Regions from separate parts of the Mesorhizobium sp. M0340 genome, predicted to be linked through region 1. Evidence: predicted binding sites of a transcription regulator. Region 1 holds the regulator's gene; the other holds the start of a gene.
What was found. The regulator LexA, encoded in region 1, represses DNA repair genes until DNA is damaged. The targets are predictions, from matches to a motif close to TGTTCNNNNTGTGTTCNG.

Region 1 (4,399 bases):
CGGCTGACGGGTCGTGTCGTATCGTACGAGCCCATGGCGAGCGGCCGCATCAGGCTGACGATCGATGTGATCTCAACCGCCAGGCCGACGCTGCGCTACATGCCGGAACGGGTCCGCATTTCGGCGATGAAGATACCGGCTGAGCTGGCCGCTGGTTCCGAGATCGCCGGCTATGTGCGGTTGCTGCCGCCGACCGGCCCGGTGCGGCCCGACAGCTATGATTTCTCCTTCGACAGCTATTTCGCGGGCATCGGCGGCAGCGGCTTCTTTCTCGGCAATCCGAAAGTCGTGGCTTCGGGCAGCATGCCGCTTGCCGCGCGGCTTTCTTCCGCGATCGAAGACGCGCGCGAATCCATCGCCGACCATATCCGCAGCCGCATCGGCGGCGCCGAGGGCGAGATTGCTGCTGCGCTGATCGTTGGCGTGCGCGCCGGCATTCCCGAGGAGATCAACGAAGCGATGCGGCGTACAGGCATCTACCACATCATCTCCATCTCGGGGCTGCATATGGCGTTGGTCGCCGGCACCATCATGGCGCTGCTGCGCGGCGCCTTTGCGCTGTTTCCAGACTTCTCATCGCGACGGCCGGTCAAGAAATATGCCGCAGCCGCCGCGCTTTTTTCGATTGCGGCGTACCTCGTCTTTTCCGGCGTTGTGGTGGCGGCCGAACGCAGCTTCATCATGCTGGCGGTGATGCTCATCGCCGTGCTGTTCGACCGGGCCGCGCTCACCATGCGCAATCTGGCGATCTCGGCCATCGCGGTCATCGTAGTGTCGCCGCACGAGGTGGTCGGTCCGAGCTTCCAGATGTCCTTCGCCGCGACGGCGGCCCTTGTCGGCGCCTATGCCGGCTGGTCCGATTACCGCACCGGCAGGGCCACCACGCCGCCGCCCCGGCGATCGCCGCTACGCTTGGCCACTCGAAAGGTCCTGCTGGGCATGGGCGGCCTGGCGATGACCTCGATCATTGCAGGGAGCGCCACGGCGCTTTTCGCCATATGGCATTTCCAGCGCGTAGCGCCGCTCAGCCTGTTCGCCAATCTGGCCATCATGCCTATCGTCTCACTGGTCGTCATGCCCTTCGCCGTGCTCAGCGCGCTGGCGATGCCGTTCGGCGCGGATGGGCCTTTCCTCTACGTGATGGGCAAGGGGCTGACGGCGATGATCGCCCTGTCCGGGTGGATCTCCGAGCGCTCGCCGATCGATGCGGTCGGACTGATTTCGCTGAGATCTGTCCTTTTGGTGACGATCGCCCTCGTCATTGCCAACATGGCGACGACCTGGTTGCGGCTCGCGGCAATTCCTTTTGCGCTCGCCGGCTTGCTAACGACAACGCAGACGCGCGTACCCGACGTATTGATCTCGGAGGACGCACGGCTGGTCGCGCTGCCGATCGGCAGCGGTGAACTCGCGGTCAACCGGGCACGCCCGAATGAGTTCACCATCGACAACTGGAAACGCGCGCTCACATCAGAGGCTATCGTCGCGCCGGAAACACCTGGAAAGAACGATCCGCAATTCGACATTGCCGATCCGGCCGACCTACCGCCGGGCAGGCCGTTCATTTGCACGGACGGTCTCTGCCTCGCCAGGCATCCATCCGGCGCGATCATTGCGCAAGCCAAGGACCGCGATACCGCACGGCCAGCCTGCGCCTTCGCCAGCTTGATCGTCATCGACGACGCCACCGCCCATAATCCCTGCTACTACGACCGGCTGGTCCTCGTCGTCACCAAACGGCAACTTGCGCGCGCGGGAAGTGCGGCCGTCTATTTCGATCCACAAGCGGCAACACGCGCCGAAATCCGCTTCGCCGTCGAAAAATCATACCGGCCCTGGCACGTGCAGCGGAAATTTTCACGCGCGGCGCGCGGCCTGCCGCCATACCGCAGGGCCGACAATCCAAAAGCCGGCACCAAGGGCGCAACTCAGTAGCGGCGGATCAGCCCAACGAGCTTGCCCTGCACCTTGACCCTGTCTGGTCCGAAGATGCGCGTCTCGTAGGCCGGATTGGCGGCCTCCAGGGCGATCGAGGCGCCCTTGCGGCGGAACCGCTTCAGCGTCGCTTCCTCCTCGTCGACCAAGGCCACCACGATCTCACCGGGGCTCGCCGTATCGGCGTTGCGGATGATCACCGTGTCGCCGTCGAAAATGCCAGCCTCGATCATCGAATCGCCTTTGACCTCGAGCGCATAATGCTCGCCGCCCATGATCATATCCGGCGGCACCGAAATCGAATGCGTCTGGTGCTGGATAGCATCGATCGGCACACCAGCGGCGATGCGGCCCATTACCGGGATCGAAACGGCGGCGACGACATCGTCGTCATTGCCGGCTGCAGGGACGCGCGACGATGTCGGCTTGCCCTGCCGAGGGGCGCCTTGCCCAAGACTGCCCTGGATGACACTCGGCGAGAACTTGCGTGCCGCATTGAGGCCGGGGGCGATCGAGTCAGGCAGGCGTAGCACCTCCAGCGCACGGGCCCGGTTGGGCAAACGGCGAATGAAGCCGCGCTCCTCCAGCGCCGTAATCAGTCGGTGGATTCCGGATTTCGAAGCCAGGTCGAGCGCTTCCTTCATCTCGTCGAATGAAGGCGGGATACCGCTTTCCTTCAACCTTTCGTGGATGAACATAAGCAGTTCGTGTTGTTTGCGTGTCAGCATAGCGACCCCCAACAGAATCAGAAAACAAACCCAGAACAGACACTATCTGTTCCAGTTGTGTTCCGCAACTGTTTAAAGTTTAATGAATGCGTTAAGGCTCGGGAAACAAACGACGTCCCCTACCGGCGTACCGTATTTTCACCGCCGCGAGCCTCATCGCCTTGATTCTGCTTTCGTTTGCGCTCTTCTGGCGTCTCGGAAGGGCGCATTGGCATCGGCCGTCGGTCGGCAAAGGGCACGGAAGTGAACCCCTATCGAATGTGCGGTTTGGTCAATGCACCGTGAACGAAACGAACTCAAAACGCCAACCTCGGGTTAACTCTTGGTTTCCACCGCCTGGTCAGGCTGCTTCTCGCCGGTGGAGCCTTGCTACGCGCTACCCGGTAATGGAAGAACAGTTGATGCGTGTCCGGCGTTGCGTTGGATTTTTTGGGGGAGCAGGCAAATCATGACGGGAATTCCCGATCTCGTGGCCGTAAAGGCGATGGATGCCGCGGATCCGCTGCGCGCGATGCGCCGCCGCTTTGTGTTGCCGCAAGGAGTGATCTATCTCGACGGCAATTCGCTAGGAGCTGCTTCACGTGCCGCTTTCGATGAACTGTACAAGGCCGCGACCGAAGAATGGTCGCATGATCTCATCCGCGCATGGAACACGGCCGGCTGGTTCAACATGCCGCTTGAACTTGGCGACCAGCTCGGGCGCCTGATCGGCGCCGCGGCCGGCCAGACGGTGGTCTGCGACACGACGTCGGTCAACATCTACAAGCTGTTGCACGCAGCCATGGCCATGCGACCGGAGCGGCAGGCCATCGTCGCCGAGGGCGATAGTTTTCCGACAGACCTCTACATGGCGGAGGGTGTGGTTTCGACGCGAAAAGATACGCTGCTGCGCCTCTCGGGGGTCGACGCGCCGACCATCGAGGAGCTGATCGACGATCGCACCGCCGTGGTGCTGGTCAACCACGTCAACTACAAATCGGGCGAACTGCGCGACATGCCGGCTCTGACGCGCAGGGCCCAGGAAGCCGGGGCGATGATCGTCTGGGATCTCTGCCACACCGCTGGCGCGATGCCAGTCGAGCTCGACAAAGCAAACGCCGATTTTGCCGTTGGCTGCACCTATAAATATCTGAATGGCGGCCCGGGCGCGCCTGCCTTCATCTATGCGGCTGAGCGGCATCTTGCCGACATTCAGCAGCCGCTCACCGGCTGGTGGGGCCATGCACGGCCCTTCGCCTTCGAGCCAGGCTATGCGGCCGGCACCGGCATCCGCCGGTTTCTGTGCGGCACCCAGCCGATCCTTTCGATGCGCACGCTGAAGGGCGCGCTCGACATCTGGGACGATGTCGACATGACTGCGGTGCGCAAGAAGAGCATCGCACTGGCCGATCTGTTCATCGAGCTTGTCGAGGCAAAGTGCGGCACTTACGGTCTCACGCTGGAAAGCACGCGCGATGGGGAAAAACGCGGCAGCCAGATTTCATTCATGCATGAGCATGGCTACCAGATCATGCGCGCGCTGATCGAACGTGGTGTGATCGGCGATTTTCGCGCGCCATCGACCATGCGCTTCGGCTTCACCCCGCTCTATGTCGGCTATGCCGATGTCTGGCAGGCCGTCGAAGTGCTTGAGGACATCCTGCGCACCGGTGCGTGGAAGGATGCGCGCTTCGCCATCAAGGCGGCTGTCACTTGAGATTGATGCGAGAGCTGGAATCGTGAGGCTGGCGATGATG
Region 2 (4,399 bases), on a different contig from region 1:
GTCATGATCGGGCTTTCTCGCCGGCTTTGATGCGGCCGGTGGGCAGGGATTTGCGAACGAAAGGGAGGAGGGGTGCCAAAGTCTGGGGCGGATCGACGAGCCACCAGCTTTCGCGGCGAAGCCGGTACGGCACGGACCAACGGGAGTTCGTTTGCTCTTGCATGCCGCCTTTGTCGCATTCTGCCGGGTGGCAAGCGGGGCGGAGACGAGGAGATTTTCCGAAATTGCGTGCAGTTTTTATGCACGGCTTGCCTCGGCTGGCTGCAGGCGGCATAGATCGAACATGATCACCGAAAGCTACCGCCCGCGCCGCTCGGTGCTTTACGTTCCGGCCTCGAACGACAAGGCGCTGGCCAAGATCCCGTCGCTGACCTGCGATGCCGTCGTCATCGATCTCGAGGACGCCGTCGCCCCGGCCGACAAGCTTTCCGCGCGCGAAAAACTGGCCGGGAATTTCGCCGGCCGTTCCAACCGGCGCTGCGAAATGGTGGTGCGCATCAATGCGCTGTCGAGCGAATGGGGCGCCGACGATCTGCTGGCCGCGGCAAAATGCACGCCCGACGCCATCCTGCTGCCCAAGGTCGACACGCCGCGCGACATCCTCGAGGCCGGCGACGTGCTAGACGACAATTTTATCGCGGACGAGGTCAAGCTGTGGGCGATGATCGAGACGCCCAAGGCGCTGCTCAATATCGGGCCGATTGCCGAGCTCGGCCGTGATCCGGCCTCGCGCCTGGTTTGTTTCGTTTCCGGGACGAACGACCTGGTCAAGGACACCGGCATTCTCGCCACGCCCGATCGGCGCTATCTCGTACCATGGCTGATGCAAATGGTGCTCGCGGCGCGCGCCGGCGGCCTCGACTTGCTCGATGGCGTCTTCAATGATTTTCGCGATATGGACGGGTTTGCGCGCGAGTGCACGGAAGCGGCCGCCATGGGTTTTGACGGCAAGTCGCTGATCCATCCAGCCCAGATCGAGGCGGCGAACCGCGCTTTTGCACCGACGCCTGACGCATTGGTCGAGGCGCGCGCGATCAAGGAAGCCTTCGCGCTTGCCGAAAATGCCGGCAAGGCGGTGATTGCGCTGAACGGAAAAATGGTCGAGCGGCTGCATCTGGCGCAGGCCGAAAAACTGCTGGCGAAGGCCGCCGCTGTTCGCGCATGATTATCGTAACTGACAACAGGATTGAAGAATGAAACTCTACCGCTTTCTGTCCGGCCCGGACGATGCCAGCTTCTGCCACAAGGTGACGGCGGCGCTGAACACGGGCTGGCACCTGTTCGGCTCACCGACCTATGCCTATGACAAGGAAGCCAAAACCATGCGCTGCGGCCAGGCCGTGGTGAAGGACATCGAGGGCCAGGAATACGGCCCCGACACCAAGCTCAGCGATTGGTAGGGAGGTTCGCCGAAGCGCTCGTCCTTCGTCATCCTAGGGCGTAGCAGTCGCGAAGCGACGTCGCGGAGTACCCTAGGATCCATGCCGTTACCTCTGCCGAAGGGCACGGCGGATCAGGATTAGTGTGATCTACCACCCCCGTTACCCAGAACGGGATGATGAGCGTTCGGTTCTGCACCGCCGGAGCACTGCACCACCATCACGGCATGGATCCTGGGGTCTGCGCCGCGTCGCTTCGCTCCTTGCTCCGCCCCAGGATGACGAGGAGCGGGGTCGCTCACTCCGCTGCCTCTTCGATCTTCTCCATATCGTCGTCCGACAGGCCGAAATGGTGGCCGATCTCGTGGATCAGCACATGGGTGACGATGTCGCCCAGCGTTTCCTCGTTCTCGGCCCAGTAGTCGAGGATGGCGCGACGATAGAGCGTGATGCGGTTCGGCCCTTCGCCGGTCTGCGGATTCCAGCGCTCGGCGATGCCGCGCCCCTCGAACAGCCCCAACAGGTCGAAGGGCGTTTCCAGCGAAAGGTCGTCCATGATCTCGTCGGTCGGGAATTCGGCGATCTGAATGACGATCTCGCCGGTCAACTTGCGAAAGTCTTCCGGCAGATGGGCATAGGCCTCCAGCGCCAGGAGCTCGATTTCCTCCATCGTTGGCGAAAGCTGGTCGTGCCAGATGCGTGTTTGGTAGATGCGAGCCATGCTTTGTCCTTTGATCCCGGCATATAGGCTTTCGGGCCGGACTCGGCAAATGGCCGGGCTGGGGTGACCGTGCCACGCCCCTACTAGAGGAATAAATTCCCCATGACTCCGCTTGACTCTTTGGCCGGCCTCTGGAATCTATAGGAACATAACAGGAACAATTGTGAGTGGAAGCTGACCGTCATGGCGACAAGCGCCGTGGCGCGGGAGACTGTTTTTGCCCTGCGCCGCCAGATCGCGAAGATCGAGGGAACGCTGTCCGAGCGTCTGGAGGCGTCGGCCGGCGCAGCCGCCGTTGATGCGGATGTCAGCCCCCAGACTCTGACATTGCCTCGAAATCTAACTATTGTCCGGCGCGGCCTCGCCGTGGCTTCGCAGGATGCGTTTTTGTCCACCGGCGCCGAGCGCCTCGACGCTGCGCTGAGCGGTGGCCTGCCGAAGTCGGCGCTGAGCGAGTTTCATGGCGCCGCGACGCGCGATGCCGGGGCCGTCGCCGGCTTTGTGCTCGCGCTCGTCAGCCTGATCCTCAGCCAGGGCCCGCGACTGCCGGTGCTGTGGATCGGCCCATCCGAGGTTTTCCGCGAGGCCGGCTTCCCCTACGCCAGGGGGCTTCACGACTTTTTCGGCATCGAGCCGGAGCAATTGCTGTTTTCCGAGGCGCCAAGGCTGCTCGATGCGCTGTGGGTCGCCGAGGAGGCTGCCCGGATGACGGCGCTGGCCGCCGTCATCCTCGAAATCCGCGGCAGCCCGCAGCGGCTGGATCTCACCGCGACGCGGCGGCTGCACGCCAGGGCGCAGAGTGCCGGCCGGCCGCTGTTCCTGCTGCGCCAGGCCGGCGAGCCCGAACCGACGGCAGCGCCCGTCCGCCTCATCCTGTCGGCGGCACCGGCGGCAGCGCGCCAGACGATCGCCGGGCCGCTCGCCGGCTCGATCGGCCGGCCCGCCTTCACCGTCGCCATCGGCAAGAGCCGCACGGCCTTGCCCGGACAATTCACACTGGAGTGGAACCCCGATGAACGCATATTCGAAGAAAGACGGGGCGAGCAAGGAAGGTCTCAGGAATCGGCCCCAGAACGGCCAAAGAATCCTGTCCCTGTGGTTTCCGCATCTCGCCGCCGAGAGGATCCTGCGGCAGCGTCTGGGGCGGTCCTGGCGTTCCCGGCCGTCGGATCGCCTGCCGCTGGTGATCAGCCATCGCCAAGGGAACGCCCAGCGCATCGCCGCCCTCGACGAACGGGCTGAGGCGCTTAACCTGAAACGCGGCATGGGTATAGCCGACGCATGCGCCATGCATCCCTCGATCGACATCGTGGAGGCCGATCCGGAGGCCGACCGGCGCCTGCTCGAAGGCCTCGCCGACTGGTGCGACCGCTATACCCCGCTGGTGGCGCTCGACGGGACCGACGGCCTCTATCTCGACGTCACCGGCTGCACCCATCTTTTCGGCGGCGAACGGTCCATGCTGGACGATATCCTGTCGCGTTTTTTCCATCAGGGCTTCGATGTCCGCGCCGGGCTTGCCGCCACGCCTGGTGCTGCCTGGGCGGCGGCGCGGTTTGCCGGCGACCGCATCGTGCCCGATGGTGAGGAGGAAGCGCTTCTCGCGCCCATGCCGCTGGCGGCGCTGCGCATCGACCCGGAGGTCCGCGCCAGCCTCGAGAGCGTCGGCCTGCGCACGGCCGGCGCCGTCATGGCAGCACCGCGCGCGCCGCTGGCCCGCCGCTTCGGCGCATCGCTGCTCTTGCGTCTCGACCAGGCGCTTGGCCGCCTCGACGAAGCCGTGTCGCCGCGCCTGCCGGTGGCACCGCTTTCGGTCGAGCGTCATCTTGCCGAGCCGATTATGTTGACCGAGGACATCGAGCGGCTGACCGGCATGCTGGCGGCCACCTTGAAGAGCGACCTCGAGCGTCGCGGCGAGGGCGCAAGGCGGCTGGCGCTGCTGCTTTTCCGCGTCGATGGCGGCGTCAGCCGCATCGCCGTCGGCACCTCGCGGCCTCTGCGCGAGCCGCGGCTGATCCAGAAATTGTTCCACGAAAGGCTTGCTGCGCTCGAACGGGATATCGACGCCGGCTATGGCTTCGATCTCGTACGCCTTTCGGTGCTGACCGCCGCCGCCTACGACATGCAGCAGGCAGACCTTGCCGGCGAGACGAGCGACGACGGTGCCGATATCGCGCTTTTTACCGACCGCATTCGCGCCCGGCTCGGCGAAGGCGCGGTCTTGAAGCCGGTCGCCGTCGAGAGCCATTTGCCGGAGCGCGCCGTCGCCACCCTTCCCTTCACGGAGGCGCCGCAGAGA

Region 2: the regulator LexA is predicted to act here: its motif matches at 2,243-2,260, upstream of NKI79_RS14305 (ImuA family protein).

What each region holds. Positions count from the first base shown of each region.
Region 1 covers NZ_JAMYRR010000006.1:216,804-221,202, reverse strand. Annotated here, with positions in the region: gene NKI79_RS11725 (ComEC/Rec2 family competence protein) at 1-1,935, shown strand, start outside; gene lexA (transcriptional repressor LexA) at 1,929-2,663, opposite strand; gene kynU (kynureninase) at 3,112-4,359, shown strand.
Region 2 covers NZ_JAMYRR010000008.1:109,686-114,084, forward strand. Annotated here, with positions in the region: gene NKI79_RS14285 (DUF4153 domain-containing protein) at 1-5, opposite strand, end outside; gene NKI79_RS14290 (HpcH/HpaI aldolase/citrate lyase family protein) at 287-1,165, shown strand; gene NKI79_RS14295 (DUF1737 domain-containing protein) at 1,194-1,400, shown strand; gene NKI79_RS14300 (metallopeptidase family protein) at 1,678-2,100, opposite strand; gene NKI79_RS14305 (ImuA family protein) at 2,284-3,342, shown strand; gene NKI79_RS14310 (DUF6504 family protein) at 3,284-4,399, shown strand, end outside.